3 regions of the Serratia sp. OS31 genome follow, and region 1 is predicted to be linked to each of the others. Evidence: predicted binding sites of a transcription regulator. Region 1 holds the regulator's gene; each other region holds the start of a gene.
What was found. The regulator LexA, encoded in region 1, represses DNA repair genes until DNA is damaged. The targets are predictions, from matches to a motif close to TNCTGTATGTACATACAGNA.
Positions count from the first base shown of each region.

Region 2: H5P17_RS04560 (DNA translocase FtsK 4TM domain-containing protein) is a predicted target of LexA. The motif match lies at 1,829-1,848, and genes of this name have one in related genera.
Region 3: umuD (translesion error-prone DNA polymerase V autoproteolytic subunit) is a predicted target of LexA. The motif match lies at 1,231-1,250, and genes of this name have one in related genera.

Region 1 covers NZ_JACJFQ010000028.1:55,661-58,939, reverse strand. Annotated here, with positions in the region: gene H5P17_RS20165 (CsbD family protein) at 1-77, opposite strand, end outside; gene dinF (MATE family efflux transporter DinF) at 376-1,728, opposite strand; gene lexA (transcriptional repressor LexA) at 1,830-2,438, opposite strand; gene H5P17_RS20150 (diacylglycerol kinase) at 2,560-2,928, opposite strand; gene plsB (glycerol-3-phosphate 1-O-acyltransferase PlsB) at 3,077-3,279, shown strand, end outside.
Region 2 covers NZ_JACJFQ010000003.1:154,531-157,809, forward strand. Annotated here, with positions in the region: gene H5P17_RS04560 (DNA translocase FtsK 4TM domain-containing protein) at 1-1,763, opposite strand, end outside; gene lrp (leucine-responsive transcriptional regulator Lrp) at 1,884-2,378, opposite strand; gene trxB (thioredoxin-disulfide reductase) at 3,039-3,279, shown strand, end outside.
Region 3 covers NZ_JACJFQ010000029.1:30,691-33,969, forward strand. Annotated here, with positions in the region: gene flhA (flagellar biosynthesis protein FlhA) at 1-564, shown strand, start outside; gene H5P17_RS20410 (flagellar protein FlhE) at 564-968, shown strand; gene umuD (translesion error-prone DNA polymerase V autoproteolytic subunit) at 1,267-1,701, shown strand; gene umuC (translesion error-prone DNA polymerase V subunit UmuC) at 1,685-2,947, shown strand; gene H5P17_RS20425 (DNA-binding transcriptional regulator) at 3,039-3,279, opposite strand, start outside.

The DNA of each region.
Region 1 (3,279 bases):
TCGGTCAGCTTGCCCCATTTTTCCTTCACTTTCCCTTTAAACTGCTTCCAGTTACCGTCGGCTTGATCTTTGTTCATAACCTCTCCGTTACCTGTGATTAGTCAGTTTTAAAAACTTGTCGCTGGGCTTAACTGAGTAATAATCATGGTCAATCGACCTAAAATGAAAGGAATTTCATTCCAATTCATTCCGCCAGCCACATGATTAACTATAGCAACAGATATCGACAAAGAACAAAAAACCAGAATAAAAATTCAACAAACCAACAAAATTCAGTAAAAAACCAAGAAAAACAGTCAGTAAGCGGGACTAAATCGACGCGATAATATGTAACTCAATATGAACAAAAAACATTAATATATTTTATGATTAACTCTAATTGCGAGCCGTTGGATCCGCGGCAAACCAGGTACCGCGCAGCCTGTGGCGGTGCCAAATCCACCCGAGCGCAATGCCGCGCAGGGAAAGAAAGACCGCCAGCGCCAGCCATAAGCCATGATTGCCCAATACGGGTACGGCCAGCAGCGTCAAACCATAACCGGCCGCCGCCACTGCCATGCTGTTGCGCATTTCTGCCCCTCGGGTGGCGCCAATAAACATGCCGTCCAGCAAATAACACCATACCCCCACCAACGGCAGCACCACCTGCCACGGCAGATAGTGGCCGGCCAGCGCACGCAGTTCCGGTAACGAGGTCAAGACGGCGATAATATGCTGACCGGCAACGGCATAAACCAGGCCAAAGGCCAACGCGACCAGACAGGCTTGTCGGCAAGCCGCACGCCACACCTTGCGCAGTTGGCTATCGTCACGCGCGCCATAGGCATGGCCGGAGTGCGCTTCGACCGCGTAGGCAAAACCGTCAAGCGCGTAGGCGGTAAAGGTCAGTAAGTTCATCAGCACCGCATTCACCGCCACCACCTCGCCGCCAAGCCGGGCACCGAAGATGGTCAGAGAAGCGAAACACAGCTGCAGCAGCAGGGAACGCAGCATAATGTCGCGGTTCAGCGCCAGCAGACGCCGCAGGTTGCCGCGCCAGGCAGTGCGCAGCATCGGCAAGGAAATACCACGCAGGCGCATGACACGCCAGGACAGCCAGAAGCCCAGCAGCAGCGTGGCATACTCAGAAATGGCGGTCGCCATCGCCGCACCTTGCACATTCCAGCCCAGCCCCATCACCAGCCAGATATCCAGCACGATATTCAATAAATTGCCGACAATCAGCAGGATCACCGGCGCACGTACGTATTGCACGCCAAGCAGCCAGCCAAGGATAACCATGTTCGCCAATGCCGCCGGCGCGCTCAGCCAGCGGATCTCGAGGAACAATCGGGCCTGCTCCAGCACGGCTTCGTCGCCACCGACGACCTGCAGCGCCAAGTCGATCAGCGGATGGCGTAACGACACAATGGCCACGCCGGCCAATACCGACAGCAGCAGCGGCTGCATAAAGGCACGCGCCAGCCCCTGTGGATTTTGCGCGCCCAACGCCTGCGCCGTCAGACCGGTGGTGCTCATTCGCAGGAACAACAACAGCATAAACAAGAAGCTGGTCGCCATGGCGCCCACCGCCACACCGCCCAGATAAACAGGGCTGTCGAGGTGACCGATCACTGCGGTATCCACCAGCCCAAGCAACGGTACGGTGATATTGGAGAAGATCATGGGTAGCGCCAGGCGCCACAAGGCTTTATCGGTATCGCTGGTGAAGGCGGAAAGCAGGCGCATAGTGAAATGTTCCCGTGGCAATGCGGTTTTAATCGGTCAGAAATGACATCGCCCCAGAGCTGGGGCGATTTAAATCAGAGGGCAGCGTGCAGGCTTATGGGTTAAACCCAGTCGCCGTTGCGGATCACGCCGACCGCCAAGCCTTCAATGGTGAAGTTCTGCTGACGCAGATCAACCACAATCGGCTGGAATTCGCTGTTTTCCGGCAGCAGCTCAACCACGTTACCGTGCTTTTTCAGCCGCTTGACCGTCACTTCATCTTCGATGCGCGCCACAACCACCTGGCCATTACGCACGTCCTGAGTTTTATGCACCGCCAGCAGGTCACCGTCCAGAATACCGATATCACGCATCGACATGCCGTTAACCCGCAGCAGGAAATCCGCGCTCGGTTTGAACAGGGAAGGATCCACCTTGTAGTGGCCTTCGATATGCTGCTGCGCCAGCAGCGGCTCCCCGGCAGCCACGCGGCCAATCAGCGGTAAACCCTCTTCATCTTCCATCAGCAACCGAATGCCGCGCGAAGCGCCGGAGACGATTTCGATGACGCCTTTACGCGCCAGCGCTTTCAGGTGTTCTTCTGCGGCATTTGGCGAACGGAACCCCAGACGCATGGCGATCTCGGCACGCGTTGGCGGCATGCCAGTGGACGAAATATGATCGCGAATCAGATCATAGACCTCTTGCTGTCTGGTAGTTAGTGCTTTCATTCCGCCCCCTGTTTGTTTATACAGTCTTGCTGTGAGTATATACAGGTAAGTGCGGCTTGGGAACCGAAGAATGAATAAAAATCAGGGATTAGCGACCCGGATCGCAACGAGCTCGCTTTGCTCAGACAAAGTGCTGCCACAGCACCGTGCCCCAAACAAACAGCGCCAAAATCACCGCCAACAATACCGCCGCCGACCCCATATCCTTGGCCCGGCCGGACAGCTCGTGGTACTCGGTCCCCACCCGGTCGACAATCGCCTCAATCGCGCTGTTGAGCATCTCGACAATCATCACCAGCACCACCGACCCAATCAGTAAAATGCGCGCTATCGCACCCACGTCCAGCCAAATCGCCAGTATGATAGCCAGCACGGTCACCACCAACTCCTGGCGGAACGCCGCTTCGTGCTGCCAGGCAGCGGAAAAACCTTTATAAGAGTAGCCGGCGGCTTTAATAATACGGGTCAGGCCGGTTGCTTGGTTCGTCATGTTTTTAGTGCCTTTCGCAGAGGTAAGTCATAATTAAACAGTCTAGGCCAGGAAGCGCTCACGGCTCCCGGTTTTCCAACACCACAGATCTGCTACCCGGTTTCTGGTATGCTTGCGGCGCATTGCTAACAAGAGGCTTCACGTTGTTATGTCAGGTTGGCGTAAAATTTATTATAAACTATTGAATTTACCACTCAAATTGTTGGTAAGAAGTAAGGTTATCCCTTCAGATCCGGTCACGGAGTTAGGGTTGGATCCCTCACGGCCGATTTTGTATGTTTTACCTTATAATTCCAAGGCGGATTTACTGACGCTGCGCACCCAGTGCCTGGCGCAGGATTTGCCCGATCC
Region 2 (3,279 bases), on a different contig from region 1:
TCAACCAAATCATCCATCGGCGAGAAACCAAACGCATTGCGAGTATCTACCGGCGTGGTTCGCTGCACCGATGGCGCAGCGTCTTGCTGCCCATAACGCTGATTTTGCTGTTCGGCAAATGCCTGACGCAGTGCGGCTTCCTGCAAAGCAGCCTCGTCGTCCTGGCTCTCCTGCGCGTACTCCTCGCCATAACGTTGGTTTTGCTGCTCGGCAAACGCCTGACGCAGCGCCGCCTCCTGCAAGGCTTCATCGTCTTGATCTGACGGAAGAGCATTCGCATTCGGCAATGGCTCGTCGTCCCCACGGTTACGCTGTTCCTGTTCGGCCATGCGCTGCGAAGGCAGCTTGATGCCGTAAGAAGCCAGTTCACGCCGGGTTGGGATGCGCACCGGATTCGGACGCGGCAACTCAGGACCGAGCCCTTGTTTGACCTGCGAGTTAGCGTCGCTGGTGGCCGTAAAGGCCGGCATAAAGGTATTGGCGGCAACAGCGCCGGCAGCTGCCGTTGCTGCAGCCTGCGCCTGAGGTTTCACGCTGCCGAACGATGGCACCGCAGGCTCACCGGCACTGAAACCGGCCGGAGCACTGACGTCAGCGCTATCGCGTTGAGCGGCGGAGAAATCAAAGGGAGAACGATCGTGCGACGGAGATGCTGCCGGCGCGTCCCAGTTCCCCATGCGCGGTTCGTCATCGTCCTGGTAAGGATCGGCCGGACGCGTTACCTTCGGCGTCGGCGTCTCTTCAGGAATTTCAAACGAATACAGTGGTGGAGCACTGTTTTCCGCTGGCGCGCTCATCGGGCTCTGGTTCACCGAAGCCGGCGCCGTTGGGGCTACCGTAACCGACGGAGCCTGTGCCACAACCGGGGCTGCGGTGACAGGTTCACGAGCCACCGCTGGCACGACAGGCGCGGCATCGGCATCTTCGTCGTCATTCGCCCGCAGGCCGCTGAGCAACGGATCCTCAACCTCTTCCGCCGCCATTTTGGCGGTTTCCGTCACCGAAGGCGCTGAGAACAAGACGTCGTCTTCCGCCGCATTGGCCGCAGCCGCGTTCGAGGCCGCAGCAATCGCTGCCCCTTTCTCTACCGATTCGGGTTGATCTTCGACGTAACGGTCGTCATCGTCGTGATAACGATCATCACGGCGCGAGCGGTTGGTCATAAAGGTGGCCGTCCCCAGCACCACGCCGCCGATCCTCTCGGCAATCACCAGCCATGACCAGCCGGTAAACAGCGTAAGGCCCGCAGCCCAAACGCACAGCAGCGCCAAAGTTGCACCAATGCCGTTGAACCAGGGGAGCATGGCGTTGCTCAGCAAGCTGCCGATAACGCCGCCGGAGGCAAAGTAATAGAGATCGTCGACATTCAGTGCCGCCAGGCCACACGAAGTGAGCACCAGCGCCAAAGTGCCGATCAGGCGCAGGGAAAGCGCAAAATAGTCGATGTATTCGCCGCTGCCGCGCTGACGATAAGCCGCCCAGCACAACACCAGCATGATCGGCGGTATCGCATAGGCGAGTACCCCGAAGGTGAAGAACAGCGTGTCGGCCATCCAGGCCCCGACGCCACCGCCCAGATTATGAATCGGCTCATGCCACGCGGTCTGCGACCAGCTTGGGTCAGAGGGATTGAAACTGACCAAGGCAGCCATGAGGTAAATGGCAAATATGGCTACCACAATCAACACAGCTTCGAGCAAACGGCGACCGCTGCTGAGTTTTCTCAAGGTAACTTCTTTATCTTCTGTATATTCCTGGCTCAAGAAAGGCTCTCCAGGTTCCTGTTAGCTGACATAGCAACAGCGCCGAGAAGCATCCCCGGCGCTGAAACTGTATGGATAAACAGGAGTGTAACCAATTTAATCAGGTTTTGCACCTGCACCCTACCGTGTTTTGATAACCAGACGGTTGCTCTGTTTCACTTCTTCCATTACCACGTACGTACGGGTGTCGTTAACCCCCGGCAGACGCAGCAAGGTTTCGCCAAGCAACTTACGGTAAGCGGACATATCCGGCACGCGGGTTTTCAACAGATAGTCGAAATCACCGGACACCAGATGACACTCCTGAATTTCTTCAAGCTTCTGAACTGCTGAGTTGAATTGCTCAAACACATCCGGCGCACCGCGGTTCAGCGTGATTTCCACGAAGACCAACAGGGACGCATCCAGATAATGCGGGTTGAGCAATGCGGTATAACCATGAATAAAACCCTGGCGCTCGAGGCGGCGCACACGTTCTAAACACGGGGTTGGGGATAACCCCACGCGCTTCGAAAGTTCAACGTTCGAAATACGCCCATCCTTTTGCAGTTCATTGAGGATGTTGCGGTCGATACGGTCGAGATCTTTACCCGGGCGTTTCTTATTGTCTGCCATTATTATTGTCTCTCTTATTTTCTTCCCTGCACTTGCCACACCCTAGCCAACGTCAATGTGTAAGGGCTCGTTCCAAGCGAAGACCCGATGCCTGTCATATGCTTCACTACCATCATTCACCGCTGTGCAGCCTGTCTGTCAAACTCTGCACAAGGCGTTTTAAGCAAGAAGAAAGGTGCCATTCGCTTGCGCGATGTTCCTCCCCTGCCGCACGCGGATCCGGCAACGGCGCAAAATCCTGCGCCAACGCCGCAAATACGTACGATTTACTGCAGGTGGGAGGATAATTTCTTCTTCCTATGATGTTTTCGCAAATGCGCAGCGGATTGTCAAAGTAAAAGAAGCAAAATCAGAAGAACGTACCGTCATGAAAAGTTAGCACCCCGTTTTTAGTTATGAATCGCTGGCTTAAAAACGCCGTGGGTAAGGCACTTAAACCCGCTTAATGTGCTGTTTCCGGTCACTTGAGGCCCCAACGCCCGCCAGCGGCTTCCATAAGTTAAATTGCTGCGTTTTGCGCTCGCTTTAGCAGCAAAACAATAATTAATAGGCAATGACTATCAAACAAATCGTTAACAACATCCCCTGACGCTTTTTTTAATGCCGCATTTTCCCTACAATCGAACCCATTGTCCGCCATTGTGGGAAAAGAGGTTATTCATGGGCACGGCTAAACACAGCAAATTATTGATTCTGGGCTCCGGCCCGGCTGGCTACACCGCCGCGGTTTACGCAGCGCGCGCCAACCTGAGCCCGGTGTTGATTACCGGTATGGAACAAGGGGGTCAGCTGACCACCACCACCGAAGTGGAAAACTGGCCGGGTGATGCCGAAGACCTGACCGGTCCGGCGCTGATGGAGCGTATGCGCGAGCATGCAGAGAAATTCCAGACCGAGATCG
Region 3 (3,279 bases), on a different contig from region 1:
CGACAGGAAGCGCAGCAATTACTGGATCGCGTCGCACAGGACATGCCGAAGCTGACCGAAGATTTCGTGCCGGGCGTGGTAAGCCTGACCACCTTGCACAAGGTGCTGCAGAACCTGCTGGCGGAACGAGTTTCCATCCGCGATATGCGCACCATTATTGAAACGCTGGCGGAGCATGCGCCGTCACAAACCGACCCTTATGAGCTGACCACCGTGGTGCGGGTGGCGCTGGGCAGGGCGATTACCCAGCAGTGGTTCCCGGGCAACGGCGAAATTCAGGTAATTGGTCTGGATACCCAGCTTGAACGTCTGTTGCTGCAAGCGCTGCAGGGCGGCGGCGGTTTGGAACCGGGCCTGGCAGATCGTTTGTTGGATCAGGCCAAACAGGCGTTGCAGCGGCAGGAAATGCTCAGCGCGCCTCCGGTTCTGCTAGTGAACCACGCATTGCGGGCCTTGCTGGCGCGTTTCCTGCGCCGCAGCCTGCCGCAGATGGTGGTGTTGTCGAATCTGGAGATCAATGACGACCGCCAAATCCGCATGACCTCTACCATTGGGGCGGCATAATGAAATACCCTCTGGCGTTAATTTGCCTGTTAGCGCCGTTGAGCGTGCAGGCAGCATCCGGTTCCTGGGTCGCCGACAGCGTCGGTGCCACGCTGGAATATGGTGGTGAGCGGGGGGAGTCGCCGGGGTTACGCGCCCCCAATGCGCTGCCGGACGCCAATGCCCGCATCACCAGCGTAAGCTGGCGTTACCGGCTGCTGGCCGATGAACCGGCCGGCATGCAGGCGCAGCTTTGCACCCTGACGCGCTGCATTGTCTTGGGCGGCGGCAGTGGCAGCAGCACCGGGCTTAAAGGGGAACCGGCGAACGCCGAGCTGCGTTTTGTTTATTACGTGCAGGCGCGTGGCAGCCTGAATCCGCCGCTGCGCGTGATCAGCAATCAGGTGATTGTGAATTACGAGTAAAAATAAAATGGTCCAAACCCAGACCGTTACCGTCGACCAACGACAGGCGTTTTATTGTGGCGGAGTCAGCAACGACTTCGCCACGTTCTTATTTAGCCCCGTCTTTTTGCTGACGCTTATGTTTGCCGGAGGGGACCAGGAATTTCGGTACCTCAGGGCATCTTTAGCGATGAGATCGGTAAGCCAATTTAAATTATCTGACGCTTCAATCGCTTTCAGGAATTTTATTATACGCCGCTTGATCGTGACTGCTAATCATGGATACTGTATATAAATACAGTTATTCAGGTTCGCCATTATGCAGTTTATCCATCCCAGTCAGTTCACCAGCCACCAGCCACTTCCCCTCTTTATGGAGCGAGTCCCCTGCGGTTTTCCCAGCCCGGCTCAGGACTACGTCGAAGATAGCCTCGATCTGAATAAGCTGGTGGTTAAACACCCCAGTGCGACGTACTTTGTCCGGGTCAGCGGCGATTCGATGATTGGCGCAGGTATCGGCCACGGAGACTTACTGGTGGTTGATCGTTCCCTCACCGCCGTTCATGGCGACATCGTCATAGCGGCAGTCGCCGGCGAATTTACCGTGAAGGAGCTGCAAACCCATCCACGCATTCAGCTGGTGCCTCACAATACGGACTATTCTCCGATTGTTTTCCAGGCCGAAGAAGAGCTGGAAATCTTTGGCGTTGTGACATTTACATTGAAATCAAACAGACATGTTCGCGCTTGTTGACGTTAACAGCTTCTACACGTCCTGCGAGACTGTTTTTCGGCCAGATCTTAAGGGCAAACCCATCGTCGTCGTTTCAAACAACGACGGATGCATTATTTCGCTTTCGGCGGAAGCCAAAGCGCTGGGCATCAAAATGGGGGCGCCTTACTTCAAAATCAAAGAGGAATTACGCCGCCAGCAAGTCAGCGTTTTCAGCTCGAATTATACGCTTTATGCCGATCTCAGCCATCGGGTGATGCTGACGCTAATCGAGATGGCCCCTGTCGTAGAGATATACTCTATCGATGAAGCTTTTATCGATGTGTCTGGCCTGAGTGGCAGCCTTTCGCTGAGCACCTTTGGGCACCAAATGCGCCAGCGGGTGTTAAAGAATACCGGGCTGACCGTTGGCGTTGGCATCGCGCCGACAAAAACGCTGGCGAAGATCGCCAATTTTGCGGCAAAGAAATGGCGTCAAACGGGGGGCGTTGTTGAGTTGTCCGATCCTGAGCGTCTGCGAAAACTGCTGGCGTTAGTGCCGGTGGACGAGGTGTGGGGCGTGGGCCGCCGCATCGGCAAGAGGCTCAGCTTGATGGGGATCGAAACGGCGCAACAGCTTGCTGACTGCTCAACCTGGGTGGTGCGTAAACACTTCAATGTAGTCCTCGAACGTACGGTTCGTGAGCTGCGCGGCGAATCCTGCTTAGCGCTGGATGAGTTTGCGCCCACCAAACAGCAGATCATCTGTAGCCGCTCATTTGGTCACCGCATCACGGCTTATCAAGATATGCGCCAGGCCATTTGTACCTATGCGGAACGCGCAGCCGAAAAACTCAGGGCAGAGAAGCAGTTCTGCTGTGTGATCAGCGTCTTTATGCGGACCAGCCCCCATGCCGAAAATGAAATATTTTACGGCCCTCAGGCCAGCGGGCGTCTGGCGATCCCTTCCAACGATACGCGTGACATCATTCGCGTTGCTGTGAGCGCGCTTGACCGGATCTGGAAAGAGGGTTTTCGCTATATGAAAGCCGGCGTAATGCTGAGTGATTTCTTTAGCCAGGGGGTGGCGCAGCTTAATTTGTTTGATGAACACCAGCCCAGGCCCAACAGCAATGAGCTGATGCAGACCCTCGATCGACTTAATCAGTCCGGCCGAGGCACGGTGTGGTTTGCCGGGCAGGGGATCCAAAAAAGCTGGGCGATGAAACGCGAAATGCTGTCCCCCAGCTATACCACAAGGTACTCGGACCTGCCGTCCGTCAAATAGCCCTGGAGGGCTTATCATTCACCGGTTGAGCCCGCTGAGGCGCATTAACCATCATTCGTAACATTCATCGGGTATGCGCAGTGCGGGTAGCCTACGTCAGGATCGCCAGACCACTGCGGTCGACCAGCGAAAGCAATTTCATGGCGGCGGAGTTAGGGACGGCTTCGCCGCGCTCCCATTTTTGCACCGCTTTTTTGCTGACGTTCAGATGCAGGGCAAACACCGGCTGACTGACGTTTTCACGCTCGCGCAGGGCGCGGATGTCCGCAGGTGTGTATTGTTTGACCGGGCGTAAGCACAGCATGTCGAAGGTCCGCATAGTCACATCGTCG